4 regions of the Paenibacillus sp. FSL L8-0494 genome follow, and region 4 is predicted to be linked to each of the others. Evidence: predicted binding sites of a transcription regulator. Region 4 holds the regulator's gene; each other region holds the start of a gene.
The links. The regulator Rex, encoded in region 4, represses fermentation and respiration genes when NADH is low (regulators of the CRP and FNR family bind a similar motif). The targets are predictions, from matches to a motif close to TTGTGAAATATTTCACAA.
Positions count from the first base shown of each region.

Region 1: NYE35_RS03790 (flavocytochrome c) is a predicted target of Rex. The motif match lies at 3,175-3,192, and genes of this name have one in related genera.
Region 2: nirB (nitrite reductase large subunit NirB) is a predicted target of Rex. The motif match lies at 2,943-2,960, and genes of this name have one in related genera.
Region 3: pflB (formate C-acetyltransferase) is a predicted target of Rex. The motif match lies at 2,493-2,510, and genes of this name have one in related genera.

Region 1 is NZ_JBBOPQ010000001.1:830,332-835,112, forward strand. Features, by position in the region: gene NYE35_RS03780 (DUF1129 family protein) at 1-498, opposite strand, end outside; gene NYE35_RS03785 (PadR family transcriptional regulator) at 492-812, opposite strand; gene NYE35_RS03790 (flavocytochrome c) at 1,283-3,073, opposite strand; gene NYE35_RS03795 (histidine kinase) at 3,346-4,781, shown strand, end outside.
Region 2 is NZ_JBBOPQ010000001.1:4,981,624-4,986,404, forward strand. Features, by position in the region: gene nirD (nitrite reductase small subunit NirD) at 49-369, opposite strand; gene nirB (nitrite reductase large subunit NirB) at 402-2,825, opposite strand; gene NYE35_RS22630 (hypothetical protein) at 3,056-3,766, opposite strand; gene ric (iron-sulfur cluster repair di-iron protein) at 3,917-4,612, opposite strand.
Region 3 is NZ_JBBOPQ010000001.1:4,961,081-4,965,861, forward strand. Features, by position in the region: gene pflB (formate C-acetyltransferase) at 141-2,402, opposite strand; gene adhE (bifunctional acetaldehyde-CoA/alcohol dehydrogenase) at 2,655-4,781, opposite strand, start outside.
Region 4 is NZ_JBBOPQ010000001.1:4,693,715-4,698,495, forward strand. Features, by position in the region: gene NYE35_RS21300 (cell wall elongation regulator TseB-like domain-containing protein) at 1-110, opposite strand, end outside; gene NYE35_RS21305 (amidohydrolase) at 283-1,584, opposite strand; gene NYE35_RS21310 (redox-sensing transcriptional repressor Rex) at 1,571-2,224, opposite strand; gene dinG (ATP-dependent DNA helicase DinG) at 2,355-4,781, opposite strand, start outside.

The DNA of each region.
Region 1 (4,781 bases), 3.9 Mb from region 4:
TGGTCTAGCAGGCAGAATACGATCGGACACAAGAAAGAATCCAACATATACGAGTATAATGACCATTCCTAGTCCGTAAATCATCCAGAAGGATTTGTGCTTTGAGGAGAAAGAGCCAGCACGAAGAATGGTAAATAAAACATAGGACAGGGCTAGTGAGAGTGCTAGATATACGATATTCTCGTATAGCGGAATCGTTAGTTCTCCGCTGAAACCGTTTAGAAAACGCCAAATAAGAAGCAAAGGGACCATAGGTGCAATTGTTTTTATTTGTTCCCATTTCGATGATTTGGGAAGCTCCTGAATGATCTCATTACAAAAGGACTTGGGATCTTGGCCAAATACTTGTTCGAATGATTTCCCCTCCCGCTGAGCCGTTAATAAATGATCTTCGAGTTCCATGAGGATCTCACTAGCGCTGGTATCCGATACGGCAGAGTTGCTCTGAATGTAGAATCTCATTTCGTTTAAGAGGGATTTGTTTTTTTCGTTCAGCATTTAGCACCATCCTCTTTTTTTATAATACTGTTTACCGCATTACTTAGTTCGTTCCAATTTCCACGGAATAATTGAAGCTGCTGTTCTCCTTTTAGGGTTAGGCGATAGTATTTGCGGTTAGGCCCCGATGCAGAGGGACGTAGTGTACTTGCTACAAAATTTTCTTTCTCCAGACGAAGTAAGAGGGGATAGATGCTCCCTTCCTTTGCGAACACGAAGCCACTAAGAGCAAGCTTTTCCATAATTTCATATCCGTATGTTTCCTCTTCATCAATGATTGCAAGAAGACATCCCTCAAGCACCCCTCTAACCATTTGAGTGAACACGTGCATTCCTCCAATTGTAGCCTCTAGCTATATTGTTCAACAAGGTACTGAGTAAATAAATAGGTAGCTTGTATTGCAAGCTACCTATTAAATACTATCCAATTGTTACTTGTAATGCAAGTCAAGATATTATCATTTGAGGAATATGTTTTTTGGAAAGTTACTTTATTTCGTTAATAATAGAACATACTGTAGCAATTGACGAGCGTAGCCCCTAGGCTCCGCTATAAAAAAATCGTGAAGATCTTCGTGGTCACACTTTTAGTCACAGTGCTTATTTTTTTCATGACGATGACACGAATACATAAATAAACCGCCCTGTTCGCAATGTTGCTAACAGGGCGGTTTGCTATGTCATAGAGGGCAGCTTGAAAGTTAGCAGTCAACCGGCACTCTACAAGTTATCTTGCACGTTTTTAAGGCTAACTCTTAATAGAGCAGTTACACAAAAAATAAGATTACTCTGCTACAACTTGTTTGCCTGCAATTCGGCCGAATGTGAAGATATCAGCGATGGCATTACCGCCAAGACGGTTTGCACCATGAATGACCCCTGTTACTTCACCTGCAGCGAACAACCCAGGGATGACTTCGCCTTTTTCATTCAATACGTGAGTCTTCTCGTCAATCACCAAGCCGCCCATTGTATGGTGAACGGAGGGTACAGCTTTTTCGATGTAGTAAGGGCCTTTTTCAAGAGATTTCAATCCACCGCGATGTTTGAAATCAAGGTCTTTACCTGTTTTCGCATAATCATTTACTTTATTAATCGTTTCTTTCAAAGTGTTCACGTCGATTTTGAAGAAATCAGCTGCCTCTTCAATCGTATCGGCTTTAAAGAGCAAGCCTTGTTTAACGAGTTGATCGTATTCGTCTTGATGAACTTCTATCGTTTTACCGATATCCTCAATCCCTTGATTCCATAATTGATACGTATATCCGCCCGTTTGGGCAAGAATTGCTTTAGAAATAACGTCACGACGTTCTAATTCCTCAACGAAGCGCTTGCCTTCTTGGTTAATCAGGATCGCACCATCGAAGCGGGAGTCTGCAACCAGGGAAATAACACCTGTCTCAGGATTACAGATTGGATACGTTTGAATATTCTCCATGTTTGTCAGCTTGGCGCCAATCGTTTCTGCCATAACGATACCGTCACCTGTAGATCCTGGTGTATCGGTAGTCATATATTTTTCATCCATTTTAGGGTTATACTTTTTACGCATCTCTACATTGGATCCAAAACCACCGGTAGCGATGATGACGCCTTTGTTCGCATGAAATGTGATCTTGTCGCCAGTACCTGAAGTCGCAGTTACACCTGTTACTTTGCCGCTTTCGTCCTTCAGCAAGGTTTCGGCTTTCATATTCGTTTTGATCGTGATTTGATCAGCGTCTGTTTTGGCTTTTAACTTAGTAATCAATTCAACACCTGTATGACCTACAGGAATCAACGCACGTTTTCTGGAATGGCCTCCAAATTGGAACAGATGATCAGGTAAGAACTCTACCTTGATATCATCGCGCAGCCATTCGGCAGATGCTAGAGCATTGTCGGCAAGAATACGAACCATCTTTGGATCCCCGAGGTTGTCTCCGCCTTTCATCGTATCATCATAGAACAAGTCAGCCGTGTCATCAGTGATGCCAAGAGCACGTTCAACCCAGTTGTCCGGCGCATTCATCTCACCACCGGAGATCAATGTGTTGCCGCCAACAGCTGGCATTTTCTCGAGCAGAACTACATTAGCTCCAGCGCTCTTCGCTTCGATAGCCGCACTAAAGCCAGCACCCCCGGCACCGATGACAACAACATCATAGGTTTGCTCGACTTCTTCTTTGTCTTTGCTTCCACTGACTGCAGCGCCAGCGACAAGGGTAAGTCCAGACTTCGTAATTGCATCTTGAATGGCTTCGAGATATCCTTTGCTTGTAACTGTAGATCCACTAATGGCATCAACTTTTGCGCTGTTAGTTGCCATGACATCTTGCTTGAGCTGCGTATAAACAGGTTCTGCAAGTACTTCATTTTCCTTATGCTCTGTCACTTTAATGTCAGTGATCTTGTTATCTAATAAGGAGACTTGTACTTTAATATCGCCATGTTTACCTTGCCCAACTCCTTCAAAGACTTGAACTCCGTTTGCATCTGCAGCGGGTTCTGCATCTTTACTGCCGCAGGCAGCAAGCGTGAACATAAGACTGAGGACTAGTAGAATAGATAACAGCTTTTTCGTGTGAGTTCGCATAATATCTCCTTCATTCTGTTGTGAATTGGTTACATACACTAGGGAGAGGAAGATTTGCTAGGCAAATCCTTTATCTCTAGCCTAGACATGAATGTTATTTCATGTGAAAATATGCACAAGACCTATTATAGATTTAGTACAGCATTATGTATTTGCACAGATTAGTGTTTTTTTGTCTTTTTCGGGCATGTAAGAAACGGATATTGTGAAGGGCTATGATTACAATGAAATCAATTCACTTAAAAATTACGTTAATCGCAGGAGGCTGCTTCTTGCTGCTGTTCGTTGCATTGCTTGTAACAATATATTTGGAGATGAACCATACGGTTGTCCCTTTGAATAAGAACTTAACGCAGCAAGTGGTTACTGCACGCAGCGACCAGATTGATTATTGGTTTAATCAGCGCATTGGAGAGATAGACATGCTTGCTTCTCTAGCTTCGGACCATCAGTGGACACGAGATGAATTGCTGCAAGAGTTCGATAAGTTCGAGGCGAAGAAGCAAGTAGAGTACGAATCCATACGTGTGGTGGATATTCACGGAAATTCCTGGTCAGCAAGGGACAAGCCTTTTTCGATACTAAACCGACCCTACTATCGAAAACTGCTGAATTCAGATTCCAATTATGTGGTGAGCAATCCGATCGTATCCAAAGCGAATGCAGCCGAAATCGTCGTCATTCTTTATCGTGTTAATCCATCGGTGAATGATGAGGTAGCTTATATTGCCGCAGCCGTCTCCGTTAAGAAGATGAAGGAGATTGCTCAAGATGTAATGCTATATGACCAGTCAGGCCAGCTTATCATCGATTGCAGAGAGCTGGGTGAAGGAGATGGAGCGGAGGAGGCAGCAGATAAGAAGAACATGAGTGTATTTGAGGCTCCAATTCAAAATGTGGAAGGCTGGAAGCTAGTACTCGAAGTACCGAATTCAAGTCTATCGCTAGCGGTGATCAAAACCCAGCGGACTGCATTGCTGGTAGGCGTTCTTATCGGTAGTGCGTTTATCGTCTTTCTGATGCTGCTTGCTTCTTCCATTATTCGTCCAATTCAGTCGCTTCGTCAGGTAATGGAAAATGTGCAGAACGGCAACCAAACCATACGTGCAGATGTTACGCGCTCGGATGAGATCGGCGATCTTGGACGAAGCTTCAATGACATGCTTGTTCAATTATACGCTGTGGAGCAGGACCGAAAGGAGATGGAACTCAGACTGATTCATGAGCAGATCAAGCCGCACTTTTTATACAACACATTGGATACGATCCAGTGGATGGCAACGGAACATGGAGCAGACAATGTGGTGGAGATGGTGGAAGCGCTTAGCGCGTATTTCCGATTAGGGCTTGGCACAGGCAGTCCCTACATTCTGCTTGATCAGGAGTTGTACCATGTCGAGAGTTATCTTCATATTCAAGGTGTGCGATATGAGGAGATTCTGGACTACGAGCTACGATATGATGAAAAGCTTGCTCAGTGCCAAGTCGTTCGCTTCATGCTGCAGCCTTTGGTGGAAAATGCGATTTATCACGGGATTAAGCCACTTGGGGATCAAAAGTGCAAAATTTCGATTACAGCATATAAACAGGCCGATTATTTGGTCATTAAGGTTGAAAATAATGGGGTTATGATTCCGCAAGAGAAGCTTGAACAGATGAATCAAGCCCTTCTTGATGATACATATGATCGTTCTGCCACAGGCTTTGG
Region 2 (4,781 bases), 290 kb from region 4:
CTCCACCCCACCGTTTTCTATTAAATCTATTACTACACTCTTCGGTGTCTACACGCTCACTGTAACTTTCTCTCCGTCCAGTGTGACTGGATAAGTCACCACACTACCTTGGTCTGGTGCCTGCACCTCACCCGTGCGTAGATCGATTTTCCAATCGTACAGTGGATCGTACAGATAGTGACCTGACACGATCCCTTCCGCAAGCGGGCCACCCTTAGGATGAGGACTACGATTCTCTACTGCATAGATGGCTCCGTCAGAGGCACGAAATACAGCCAGTTCAACATCTCCAGCAATCACTACACGGCCAATCTGCAGCAGGAAATCCTGTACTGAGCCTATTGCATACGTTTGTGTGGTCTTATTCATTGGTCTCTCCCCTTCTGTGTGCGTTATATCCGCTAGACTCTTGTTTCTTCAAAAAGTGCAGTACGAGTGCCGCTATCATTGAGCATTTTTTTCCAAGGATCCGTCACCTGAGTCAGAGCAAAGTCAATCCGTGCAGCCAGCTCTTTGCGGTTATCTTCATTATTCAAAATGACCATTTGAATCTGCTCAAGTCCCATACGCTCAACCCACTCGGAGGTTCTCTCCAAATAATTGCCGGTCTCACGGTAATATTGCATCACAGCGGAGCACACTTCGATCAACTCTTCATCGGTCTTAATTTTGCAGAAGGAGTCAGCGATCCGTGGCTTGATCCCACCGTTGCCACCGATAAATACTTCCCAACCGCCGTCATTACCGACGATGCCAATATCCTTCGTGCAGGATTCCGCACAGTTACGTGGGCAGCCGTTGACAGCTATTTTAAACTTGGCAGGAAAATCAAGACGTTCATACTTACGTTCTATGAGCGCGCCCATTCCCAGCGAATCCTGTGTGCCAAAACGGCAGAACTGTGAACCCACACAAGTCTTAACCGTACGTAGCGATTTGGCATAACCATAACCTGATGGCATATCGAGCTCTTCCCATACCTTCGGCAGATCCTCTTTTTTCACCCCGATTAGATCCAGGCGTTGCCCACCAGTCACCTTCACAACTTTTACATCATATTTAAGGGAGACATCAGCGATTTTCTTCAAATCCTCTGGTGTCGTTACCCCGCCGTACATGCGTGGAATAACGGTATAGGTTCCGTCTTTCTGAATATTGGCTCCCATACGTTCATTAACAAAACGTGATTCCTTCTCATCTTGATGTGTATCCGGATTTAGCATCCCCAGATAATAGTTAATCGCCGGACGGCATTTAGAGCAGCCTTCCTCTTGTTTCCAACCCAGTACATGCATAACCTCTTTAGTAGTACTAAGACCTTTAGCTGTAATCTCAGCAACAATCTCATCCCGGCTAAGCGTTGTACAGCTACAGATACCTTGCTTGGCAGACTGCTCAAAACTATCACCCAGGACAAATTGTAAAATTTGTTCTACAACCGGTTTACAACCTCCGCAAGAACGCGTCGCTCCTGTACATGCTTTGATCTCGTCCACAGTAGTAAAACCATTTTCTATGACCGCATCCACAATCGCTTTTTTCGTAACCCCATTACAGCCACAAACGATTTCTTCGTCCGCCATAGCTTCTACAGATGTGCTCTTTTTGGCTCCGCTTCCGCAGCAGCCCGTACCCATGACCTCTGTATAAATCTCATCAGTCATTACAGCACCTTGTTTTACTAACTTTTGCAGGTTAGCCGATTCCGTCACATCCCCGAACAGGACTGCACCAACAATGACATTGTCTTTGAGCAGAATTTTCTTATAGGTTCGCTTCCATTCATCTTTGCTTGAGATTACAGTGTGCTCAGGGGAATCCATAAACTCACCTGCAGAAAATACATCCACACCGGAAATTTTTAATTTGGTGGAGACAATAGAACCTTCATATGGATTTGTATCGCTTCCGCAGAGATGTTTAGCTAGAACCATACCCTGCTCGAAGAGCGGCGCTACTAATCCGTAACAAACTCCGCGATGTTCGGCACATTCGCCAATGGAATATACATTCTGCATAGAGGTCTGCAAATAATCGTCCACTACAATCCCACGATTAACAGCAATTCCGCTTTCTTTTGCCACAGTTATATTCGGTTTGATGCCTACAGCCATAACTACAAAATCAGCTGCAAGTGTAGTGCCATCACTAAATTGTAAACCACTTACTCTCTGTTCCCCTGTCAATTCTACTGTTTGTTTGCCCATGGCAAATTTCACGCCTTGACGCTCTAGCTCAGCTTGCAACATAGAGGAGGCATTACGATCAAGCTGGCGCTCCATTAGATCTTCCATCAGATGCACTACAGTAACGTCCATGCCAAGGTTCACAAGACCCTTTGCCGCTTCCAATCCAAGTAAGCCCCCGCCGATTACCGCCGCTTTGTTGTATTGTTTAGCCGCAGCTAGCATCGCATCACAATCTGCAATATCCCGGAAACCCACTACGCCTTCCTTATCACAACCAGGTACAGGTAAAATAAATGAATTCGAACCCGTTGCAATAATCACTTTATCGTAAGAAACAGCCATACCGTTATCCGCAATTACTTGCTTGGAATGCTCGTCAATTCGCGTAACTGTTGTTCCTGTATGCAAGGTAATGTTGTTATCTTCATACCAGTTCCAGTCGTTTAGGATGATATCGTTGATGGTTTTGCTGCCTTCGAGAACATAGGACAACATGATCCGATTATAATTGGGGTGAGGTTCGCTTCCAAAGACCGTAATGTCATAAGCTCCACCTAGCTTCAATATTTGCTCTAGCGTACCTATGCCTGCCATACCGTTGCCGACTAATATTAATTTTTCTCTCTTCGCTGCCATAGTTAGGTGCCTCCTCAGTCTTATCCGTTCTTGTTGAACTTTGCTTCAACTTCTCTTCTACATAATGAAATTATACATTTCAAAATTTAAGAGAGATTGTGATTACAGTCACATTAAATGTGAATGTTTTCACATAAAAATAAGACAACTTTGTTAGGTTCTAAATTCTAATAAAAAAAGCCAGATCACAGGTTCTGAATAACCGTAGATCTGGCATTTATGTACTTTTTTTAACGTATAGCCAATAAAATCTCCAATTCATCCTGCACTCTAAGCTTCATGTCCATTCCATTCTCAAGCAGCTGCTTCCCATTCACCTTCATCTTCCAAACTTCATTGCTAAGAGGAGTATAATCACCAATGGATAACACCTTTTTGTTGTCTTCGGTCAACTGCACCACACTGCTGTTCTTCAACAAACCTCTCACTGTTAAATCTTCAGTAAATCCCATAACATATGAATGATTCAAATTCACTTGCTCACTTCCGCCATTCACGGTCAACAACACAATTTGAAGGGGTTCCTCTTGTTCCTTAGACATCGCCGTAATTACTAATTTTGATTCATGCCCGACGGTTCGACCCCAATCCTCAGATCCAATGGTCTCCCCATCCATTTGCAGCTCCCAATTCATTCCTGGACTGAGTGAAATATTATTTACCGTTAGAATGCTTGTGTTATCCTCAGAAAAGGTGGCCTTCCCACTACCTTTCAGTAGGTCAAAGATCGTTATCCCTTTTCTGTAGCTCTCGCTAAGCTGCTTGTCCAAAGGGTTGGTCAGCAAGTCATTTCCCGCAACGATAAGCGAAAGCGTAGGCCCGTCTGATCCTGCTAAGCCATTATTCCCTTCATTATTAACGTCAGCAAGAGTCGAACATCCACCTATTATGAATACGATGACTAATCCTAGTAACAACCTCCACATATATTTCGTGGGCATAGTGACACCGCCTTGTCCCGCCTAATGACCACACAGCGTCTCAGGCTTGTAGTAAGTTATGCATACTGTCTATTTAAGAATAACGTAAATAAGCTTTGTTCTCAAATATAAAAAAAGTCCCCTAAGGGACTCTTTGAAAACTCATTTTTTCTACTGGAATCTAGGGAACAATATATTATTCTCCAGATGAACATGTTCAAAAGTCATGCTCTCCAGCTCCTCTAGCCGGGCATAAGTCAAACGATAGGTTGTACAAGCATGAGCCGGTGGGGTGAAATCATCTGTTATTTTGCGTATTTGTCTCAATATATCGCCTGCTGTGTCATGTTCACTCTCAAGTTCAAATAATGCCTCGCGAAGTGTGGTCAGCCCTTCTTCACTTGGATTGGCATCATACGCTAATAATTTCGGAAACTCATCTTCCTCTTCTTTAGCTGTATGCTGAAGCAGATCTTCCTTGAGTGCATTAAACAAACTATATAACTCTTCTAAATGAGGTGAATCTCCGCCATGAACTCGGTATACCTTAGTTACATTTTGGCTAATCAGGGGCAGCTCTTCCCGCAGGTAATGGTGATGTTTACTCACAATATGGTCGATTAACTCTGCAGAAGGTGCTGTGTTCCATGCGAGTTCTTCTTGTGGTACCGGATATTCCTCGAACAGCTTGTTGAGATCACTAATGATCATCTCTTGATCTAGTCGACGCTCTACAGCTGCTTCAGCAAGAGGTTTGGCGCCTCCACAGCAGAAATCAATCCGTTTAGACTTGAAATAATCCGCAGCTTTTGGGAATTGCAGCACAATATCTTTTACCAGGGCATCTGGAGTAAATCCAGGTTGCACCGATTGCTTATGCTGTAAATCCGAAATTCTATCATTAGGTTGTTTAGTTTCCATAATAGTTCCTCCTCGGGATATGTGATCAGGTTCTGAAAAAATCTTTTCTACCTGTTCACCTTAACCCTGAAAGGAGTTTTGACTTGTGATTGTACTCACGAAAATTGTATCTCTT
Region 3 (4,781 bases), 270 kb from region 4:
TATCCCTAAATCGCGGCTATAAAATTTAAAATTTTAACAATTCTCAAACAAGATATTACCGCCCTTGAGACAAGGGCGGTATCTTCCTTGCAATTATTTCAATGTAGTACTAATTCAAAGATCTTCATGACAGAAACAAATTACATCGAACCGTGGAATGTACGGTTGATTACGTCCATTTGTTGTTCGCGAGTCAGCTTGATAAAGTTAACTGCATAGCCGGATACACGAATAGTCAATTGTGGATAGTTCTCTGGGTGCTCCATAGCGTCCATCAGCTGTTCACGGTTAAATACGTTAACATTCAAATGCTGAGCGTTGTTATGGAAGTATCCATCCATCATGTGTACCAGGTTAGACTTACGGGAATCCTCGTCTTTACCAAGTGCCTTAGGTACGATGGAGAACGTGTTAGAGATACCATCTTGTGCATCGGAGTAAGGCAGTTTAGCTACAGAGTTCAGGGAAGCCAAGGCGCCTTTCTTGTCACGTCCGTGCATTGGGTTAGCACCCGGTGCGAAAGGTTCACCTTTCTTACGTCCGTCAGGTGTAGTACCTGTCTTCTTACCGTACACTACATTCGAAGTAATGGTCAGTACCGATTGAGTTGGCACAGAATCACGATATGTTTTGTTTTTACGGATCATAGTCATGAAGGTTTCAACCAATTCTACTGCGATGCTGTCTACAGCATCGTCATTGTTACCGTAGCAAGGGAATTCGCCTTCGGTTTCGAAGTCGATCGCAATACCTTGTTCGTTACGAATAGGTTTTACTTTGGCGTATTTAATTGCGCTTAGTGAGTCAGCTGCAACGGACAGCCCAGCAATACCACAAGCCATCGTACGCAGAATGTCACGGTCATGCAGCGCCATTTCGATACGTTCGTAAGAATATTTGTCATGCATATAGTGAATGATGTTCAAAGTGTTAACATAAGTTTTAGCCAACCACTCCATCATCGGTTTGAAACGTTTCATTACTTCGTCATAATCCAGATATTCAGAAGTGATCGCTGGGAATTCCGGTCCAACTTGTGCTCCGGATTTTTCGTCTATACCACCATTGATAGCATACAGCAATGCTTTTGCCAGGTTGGCACGAGCGCCGAAGAACTGCATTTGTTTACCGATACGCATTGGAGATACGCAGCAAGCAATCGCATAATCTTCACCCCAGTATGGACGCATTACATCGTCATTTTCATACTGAATTGCACTAGTTTCAATGGAAACCTTAGCACAATATTTTTTGAAGGCTTCAGGCAATTTTTCGGACCACAGTACAGTTAAGTTTGGTTCCGGAGCTGGACCCAAGTTGTACAGGGTGTTCAAGAAACGGAAGCTGTTCTTGGTAACACGAGTTGTTCCGTCTTCAGCCATACCACCGATGGATTCAGTTACCCATGTTGGGTCACCGGAGAACAGATCATTATAGTCAGGTGTACGCAAGAATTTCACGATACGCAGTTTCATTACGAAATGATCGACGATTTCTTGTACTTGTTCTTCAGTCAAAGTACCTTCAGCAATATCGCGTTCTGCATAGATGTCCAAGAAAGAGGACACACGGCCTAGGGACATCGCTGCACCATTTTGCTCTTTAACTGCTGCCAGATATCCGAAGTATACCCATTGAGTAGCTTCTTTGAAGTTGGTCGCTGGTCTGGAAATATCCATTCCATGAGCGGCTGCCATTTCTTTCAATTCGCCAAGTGCACGAATTTGCTCGGACAGCTCTTCACGCAAACGAATGATATCTTCAGTCATGGAATCAACTTCAAGCTCAGTTTGTTGTTGTTTTTTGTCTTTAATGAGGAAATCAATACCGTATAGAGCAATGCGGCGGTAGTCGCCGATGATGCGTCCGCGGCCGTAAGCATCAGGAAGACCTGTAATTACGCCGGATTTACGCACAGCTCTCATGTCTGGTGTATATGCATCAAATACGCCTTGGTTATGCGTTTTGCGAATGTTCGTAAACATGTCAACGATGTTTTGTGGAAGCTCGAAGCCATAAGCTTTCGTAGCATCAACCATCATCTTGATCCCGCCAAATGGCTGGATGGAACGTTTGAAAGGAGCGTCAGTCTGTACGCCTACAATTTGTTCCTTGTCTTTGTCAATGTAGCCTGGAGCATGTGAAGTGATTGTGGAGACAGTATCTAGGGAAACATCCCATACGCCGCCTCTTTCTCTTTCTTCCTTGCTCAATTGGGAAATAATCTTCCATAGTTCAGTTGTGTTACTAGTAGGTCCTACGAGGAATTCTTCGTTTCCTTCATAAGGCTTAATGTTACTTGCGATAAAGTTGTTAACGTCAACTTTTCTGGACCATTTACCTTTTGTAAAACTTCTCCAACCGGATTTCACTTCTTGTACATCTTTTTCAATCACCGACATGCTAAATCCCTCCATCTATATTTATAATATTTGTAGAGATCGCGGGCTTGAAGGTTGATCCCGTGTCTCGTGATCCCAAGAAAGATATGGTTGTTCGAAAATTCACAATCATTGTTCCATGTATGGGACCGTTGTTTATATAAACATTTTAGTTTATTTTCTATAAATAGACTGTGACAAATATCACCTTTCCGGTGATATTTGTCACTTATATCTAGTCCACAACCATCCTATTATCTACTTAACCAAATATTAATTATCAAATCTTCCGTAGAAAGCATTACGGTATACATCTGCAAGTTCAGATACCAGTGGCAGCTTAGGATTGGCAGTTGTACATTGATCTTCAAATGCACGGTCAGCCAAGTAATCTACACGGGATTCAAAATCCTTAGGATCAAAGCCCAGTTGTTGGAAGGATTCTTCGATACCCAGTTTTTTGTTCATATCGCGAATAGCATTGATCAGGCTAGTTACACCTTCTTCAGTTGTGCGAGCTGGCAATCCCAGAATACGGGCGATTTCTGCATAACGCTCGTCAGCTACGAAGTGTGAATATTTAGGGAACGAAGCGAACTTCGTAGGTTTCTTAGCATTGTAACGAATAACGTGTGGCATAAGGATCGCATTAGTACGACCGTGAGCAGTGTGATATTGACCGCCCCATTTATGCGCCAAACTGTGGTTAATACCCAGGAAAGCATTAGCAAAGGCCATACCAGCAAGTGTTGATGCGTTATGCATTTTTTCACGGGCAACTCTGTCGCCTTCAAGCGCCGATTTTTCAAGGTATTGGAATACCAATTGGATTGCTTTAATTGCCAGACCATCAGTGTAGTCACTCGCCATAACAGATACATAAGCTTCGATGGCATGTGTCAATACGTCCATACCTGTATCAGCTACAGCAGTTTTTGGCAAGCTATATACGAACTCTGGATCAATGATAGCTACGTCTGGAGTTAGCTCGTAGTCAGCCAAAGGATATTTAGTGTGTTGTTCAGTTGTTTTATCGGTAATAACTGCGAAAGATGTTACTTCCGAACCCGTACCCGAAGTAGTTGGAATCGCTACAAACTTAGCTTTGTTTCCAAGTTTAGGGAATTTGTAAACCCGTTTACGGATATCCATGAATTTTTGTTTCAGACCGTTAAAGTCTGCGTCTGGATGTTCATAGAATAACCACATTCCTTTTGCAGCATCCATTGGGGAACCACCACCAAGTGCGATGATGCAGTCCGGTTGGAATCTGTTCATCATTGCTGTACCTTTTTCAACTGTAGTTGTCGATGGATCTGGTTCAACTTCCGAGAACACTTCGATCGCTACAGGAGTTTGGCGTTGACGCAGGTAATGTTCAACTCTCTCAACATATCCGAGCTTAACCATCATTGGGTCAGTGATAATTGCGACACGTGTGATATCAGGCATTTTGGTCAGGTACTGAGTAGCGCCTTTTTCGAAATAGATCTTGTCAGGTACTTTAAACCATTGCATATTCACGGTACGACGATTCACCCTTTTCACGTTGATCAAATTAATTGCTGTAACGTTTTGCGACACGGAGTTACGACCATAAGATCCGCAGCCCAGCGTCAACGAAGGGATGTTAGTGTTATAGATATCGCCGATCGCACCATGAGTGGAAGGCGAGTTAACGAGAATACGTCCTGTTTGCAGACGGTTGGAGAACTTCATGATTACTTCTTCGTTGTTGGAGTGGATAGCCGAACTATGGCCCATACCACCAAATTCAACAACTTGTGCTGCGCGTTCGATACCTTGATCTGCGTTTTTAACTTTGTAGCAAGCAAGCACAGGACTCAATTTTTCAGCGGACAATGGATATTTAGTGCCTACACCTTCAAGTTCTGCTACCAGAATCTTAGTGCCGGCAGGAACTTGAATGCCGCACATTTCAGCAATTTTCACTGCGGATTGTCCAACGATTGCTGGGTTAACCGCACATTTATCAACGTTCATAGCGCCGCTAGTAAGTTTGGCAGCTTCTTCTTTGTTAACAAAGTAGCAGCCATTAGCGATCATTTTCTTTTTCACTTGATCAAAGATTGGTTCTTCGATAATAACAGCTTGCTCGGAAGCACAGATCATACCATTATCAAATGTTTTGGAAAGAATGATGTCCGTTACGGCTTGATCGATATCCGCGCTCTTTTCGATGAATGCAGGTACGTTACCAGGACCTACGCCAAGAGCTGGTTTACCACAGCTATAAGCTGCTTTTACCATTGCAGAACCGCCTGTTGCGAGAATAAGTGCAACGTCAGGGTTGTTCATCAAAGCGTTTGTTTTGTCCATCGTTGGCATTTCAATCCATTGGATACAATTCTCAGGTGCGCCAGCTTTTACAGCCGCATC
Region 4 (4,781 bases):
CGCTCGTTCCATTGATCTTTCATAATATAGGCATAGAACTGGATAAGTCCAAACCCCAGGAGCAGAATCAGAACTGACCCCAGGAGGATCCATTTTTTCCTTTTCTTCAAGGTACAGCTCCCTTTCTAGTAATATATCTTTTTTGATTATATAACACACCCGCGTGTTTATCCAAAATTTCATAATTTTCTAGCTTTCCCAGCCTTTAAAATGTACAAAAGGCCGCAACTTTTGCTAAAAGCAAAAAGTCGCAGCCTATTATTTATTCGTTATTATCCAGACTTAACGCTTCAATAAACCTTCGAAGGCTTCTTGCGCTTTACGCCGGATAGCTTCCTCATCCAGGGTTAAGCATTGTCCATGCTTGATGACCTGTTTACCATTCACCCACACATGCTCAACATCCTTAGCGCTAGCAGAGTAAACTGCATGAGACAACAGATCTGTGTGTGGCAGCAAATGCGGCTGATCTATATCAATTGCAATGAAATCAGCTTTCATCCCAACAGCAAGTCTACCTACATTATTTAAAAAGATGGACTGGGCGCCATATTCTGTAGCCATACGTAGAGCTTCTGGAGCTGGAACAGCCGTTGGATCACCGCTGACACCCTTATGAATGAGAGCTGCAAGCCGCATCTCTTCAAACATATCCAAGTTATTGTTGCTTGCCGCGCCATCCGTGCCAAGAGACACCTTCACACCAGCTTTTAGAAGATCAGTAACCCGAGCCACTCCGCTAGCCAGCTTCAAATTACTGCCCGGATTATGAGAGACACCCACATTATGGCGAGCCAAGATCTCAATCTCTTCATCATTTAAATGAACACCATGTGCAACTATCGAGGGACGTGTGAACATTCCAAGCTTCTCTAAGTGAGCTACAGGACGCAACCCGTAATCCGCCACATTTTGTTCCACTTCACGTTTCGTTTCGGACATATGCGTATGCATCGGTAAATCCAGATCATGCGCTGCCTGCACGAACTTAACCAGGAAGTCCGGAGGGCAAGTATAAGGGGCGTGCGGCGAGATCATAGTAGTAATTCTACCGTCCGCCTTTCCATGCCAGTTACGGGCAAAAGAAATCGCTTCCGCAAGCTTGTGATTCTGTACATCCTCTGGACATAACCCGATCACACCACGCATCAATACGGAACGGATACCTGATAACTCAGCTACCTCAGCTACTCGGTCCATATGATCATACATATCGAGGAAGGTCGTAGTTCCACCCTTCAGCATTTCCAATACAGATAAGGAGGTTCCCCAGTATACATCATCACCGGTGAACTTTTCCTCCATCGGCCACATTTTCTCCTGAAGCCACACTTGTAGCGCTAAATCATCTCCATATCCACGCAGCAAAGACATCGCCGCATGACCATGTGTGTTTACAAGTCCAGGCATGAACAGCAGACGACTGCCATCAACCACTTGCACTCCAGCTTCCATCTGAGGCTCTTCTTTTCCTATGTAAGTGATTAAATCATCTTCAATAGTCATATATCCACTCAGAACCGGCTCATCCGTTCCCGGAGTCAGAAAATACCCGCCCTTAATTATCGTTTTATTGCTGTTCATGTTCGCTTTCTTCCTTTCCATCCCGCAAGTAATAAGCAAGACTTTGCAGATCAGTTGTAAAATCAGCTGCATGCACCCGGATATTCGGTGGTGTCTTCAGAATCACAGGGGCAAAGTTCAAAATCGCTTCAATCCCAGAAGAAATGAGAATATCTGCTACATTTTGAGCTTCTGAATCAGGTACGGTAATAATGGCAATGCGAATACCTTGCTCACGAATCGTGCTGCCTAGTTCATCCATTGGTTGCACAGTAAGGGAGTTGATCTTACGTCCAACCTTAGGAGCGTACGAATCAAATATAGCGGTGATTTTCATTGTATCTTTAAGATATGCATTGTAATTAGACAAGGCATGTCCGAGATTACCTGCCCCTACTAAAGCTACATTAAGCTGTTGATCCAGCTTCAGAATATGACGGATTTTCTCAATAAGATACGTTACATCATAGCCGATACCTTTTCTGCCGAAGTCACCAAAATACGCTAAATCCTTACGAATCTGTGCGGGATTAAGATCCAGCTTTTGTCCAAGTTCCTGAGAGGAAACTGTTAATATTTCGCGATTCTGGAGATCATTCAAAAAACGCAAATACACAGGTAGTCTGCGAACAACGGCTTCTGATATTTTATCCGATTTCATATTTTTCCTCCTAAAAATAGTAATGTTCTTGTGAAAATCCATATTCAAACGTATACCTCTCCTTATTAAGGGCGGTACTGTAACTTACCGCCCTTAAGGATAAGGAGGAGCTAAACTGAAGACGAGCATTTTAAGAAGCGCCGCCATCCTCTAGCCATTCCGCTATGCGGGGGACCATTTGATCAGTCAGCATATGCTCCATTTTGGGACCAGGCAATGAATAAAGGAAATACTTCCCGTAATGAGATTCAATAACCCTTGTATCATAAACAATAACTATTCCGCGATCCTGCGCCGTGCGAACCAGTCTTCCGAATCCCTGCTTAAAGCGAATAACCGCTTGAGGAACAGACAATTTCATGAACGGATTCTTCTTCTGAGCCTGCAATAACTCCGACTTCGCTTCCGCCAACGGGTGATTCGGCGGTTGAAACGGAAGTCTCACGATGGCCAGGCAAGTCAGTGCTTCACCTGGAATATCTACACCTTCCCAGAAGCTGCTCGTCCCCAGCAGAACGGATGCTGCACTGTCCTGAAAGCGGCGGATCAGCTTGCTCCGGCTGCCACCTTCCACGCCTTGACCAAGCACCGTAATCTCTTGTGAGGCCAAAGCCTCTTTAAGCGGATCATATACCTGACGCAGCATTTTATAAGAAGTAAACAGAACCAGCATCCGCCCACGTGTTGTTTTGGCAGCTTCTGCTAACGACTGTACGAGTGTATCGACAAATCGAGCATCGCCCACACTGCCCTTCACACTAGGAAAATCACGCGGTATAACTAGCAGCGCCTGCTCGCGATACTTAAAGGGAGAAGGAAGGAGTGAAGTCATTAGACGTCCCTCTTCCGCAGCTTCGTTAAGTCCGAGATTATCAATCATAAACTGAAAAGATTTATCTACAGACAGCGTCGCCGAGGTAAGCACGATGCTTTTTTTCTTATCGAAGAACAACTCTTTAAGCTGGCTGCTAACATCCACAGGGACGGCATACATCTGCAGTGATTTGCTGCGGTAATTTCCATTTGCCTCCAGCCAATATACTACATTATCGTCATTCAGCCCCATAAAGAATCTTACTTGCTCACGTATGGAAGCCAAATCCTTAAATAAACCGCTAATATCAGTAACAAGACTGTCTGCTGAGGATTGGCTTTCCTGGTCACGCATCTCATTAAGCATTTTATCACCCTTACGGATGATGTCGCTTAACGTCAGATTCATAGTGTTCTCAAGCGCAACTAATTCATCCCAATCCTTCGGCTTACGGGCGGGAAGCAAACGCATAACCAGTTGTCCCGCTTCCCCTGCTGCTGCATCACTGCGTTCCGGCAAAAGGCTGAACAGCTTGTCGCTGAGTGCATCCCAGGTTTCTTTGACAGTAAGCAGATCCGGGTAGATCCGATCGATGACTCCGCTCCATTCTGAAGCCTCTTCACTGCCTGACGACTGTAAGATCTGGCGCAGAGCAGGAAGCTGTCCGTTTCGGCTATCTTTATACAGTCGCGATAACGTGTGTGCCACAGTGAAATGCTTCATATGCATGCCAAGATGTTTACCAGCCACATCTTCTAAATGATGTGCTTCATCAATTACAAGATGCTCGTAAGCTGGAAGCAGCTGGTGCCCAGCTTTAACATCTGCGAATAGCTTGGAGTGGTTCGTAATGACCACGTCAGCAATCCCAGCTTCATGCTTGGCCCTATGATAATAGCATTTGCGGAACCAAGGACAGGAACGTCCCAGACAGGAATCGGTATCGCTTGCCACCGTCTCCCAGAAATCACCGCCCCGGCCGCTTAAATTCAGCTCTTCATCATCCCCTGATTCACTTTGAGTGAGCCATACGATCATCTGAGCTGCAGTAAGCGCATCTTCCCTTGGGCTTATAAAGTCCTTTTTATTAATTTTATGCTCAAACTTACGCAGACACAAATAATGTCCTCTTCCCTTAAAAATAGCAGCTTTAAACGGAAAAGGAACTACCTGCGTTAACAAAGGGATATCCCGCTCGCGCAATTGGTCCTGCAGATTAATGGTATGAGTGCTGACCATGACTTTTTCATTGGTGCGAACGCTTTGATAAATGGCAGGCAACAAATAACCGAGCGATTTACCGGTTCCTGTGCCCGCTTCGATCAGTAGGTGTTTGTCTTCGGCAAGTGCCGTCATCACCTCATTGATCATAATATCCTGAGCTTCCCGGCTTTCATACTGCGGTAATGTGTCTTTAAGTCGTTTGGTTACTTCGTCCATATAATCAGTAAAAGATAAATTCGCTAGCGGATTCTCTACATGCTCATCTCTAGGTGGCGCTAACTCCGTCCAGTCTCCTACTGCAAGCGCTAATTGACGATAGAAAGTCAGATCACCTTCGGGCTGTAGCGTCTCCGCTTCCCGCTCTCGCAGCAGACCATCAAAGTACCAGCCCAGATCACTATCCTCTTCGGTAAACAGCTCACAGAGTCTCTGGATCGTAAGCAGCGGCAGCTCGTAGAGCTCCTCCAGACATTTCAACAGCACTAAAGCAGTCGCAAGTGCATCACTATCTGCCTGATG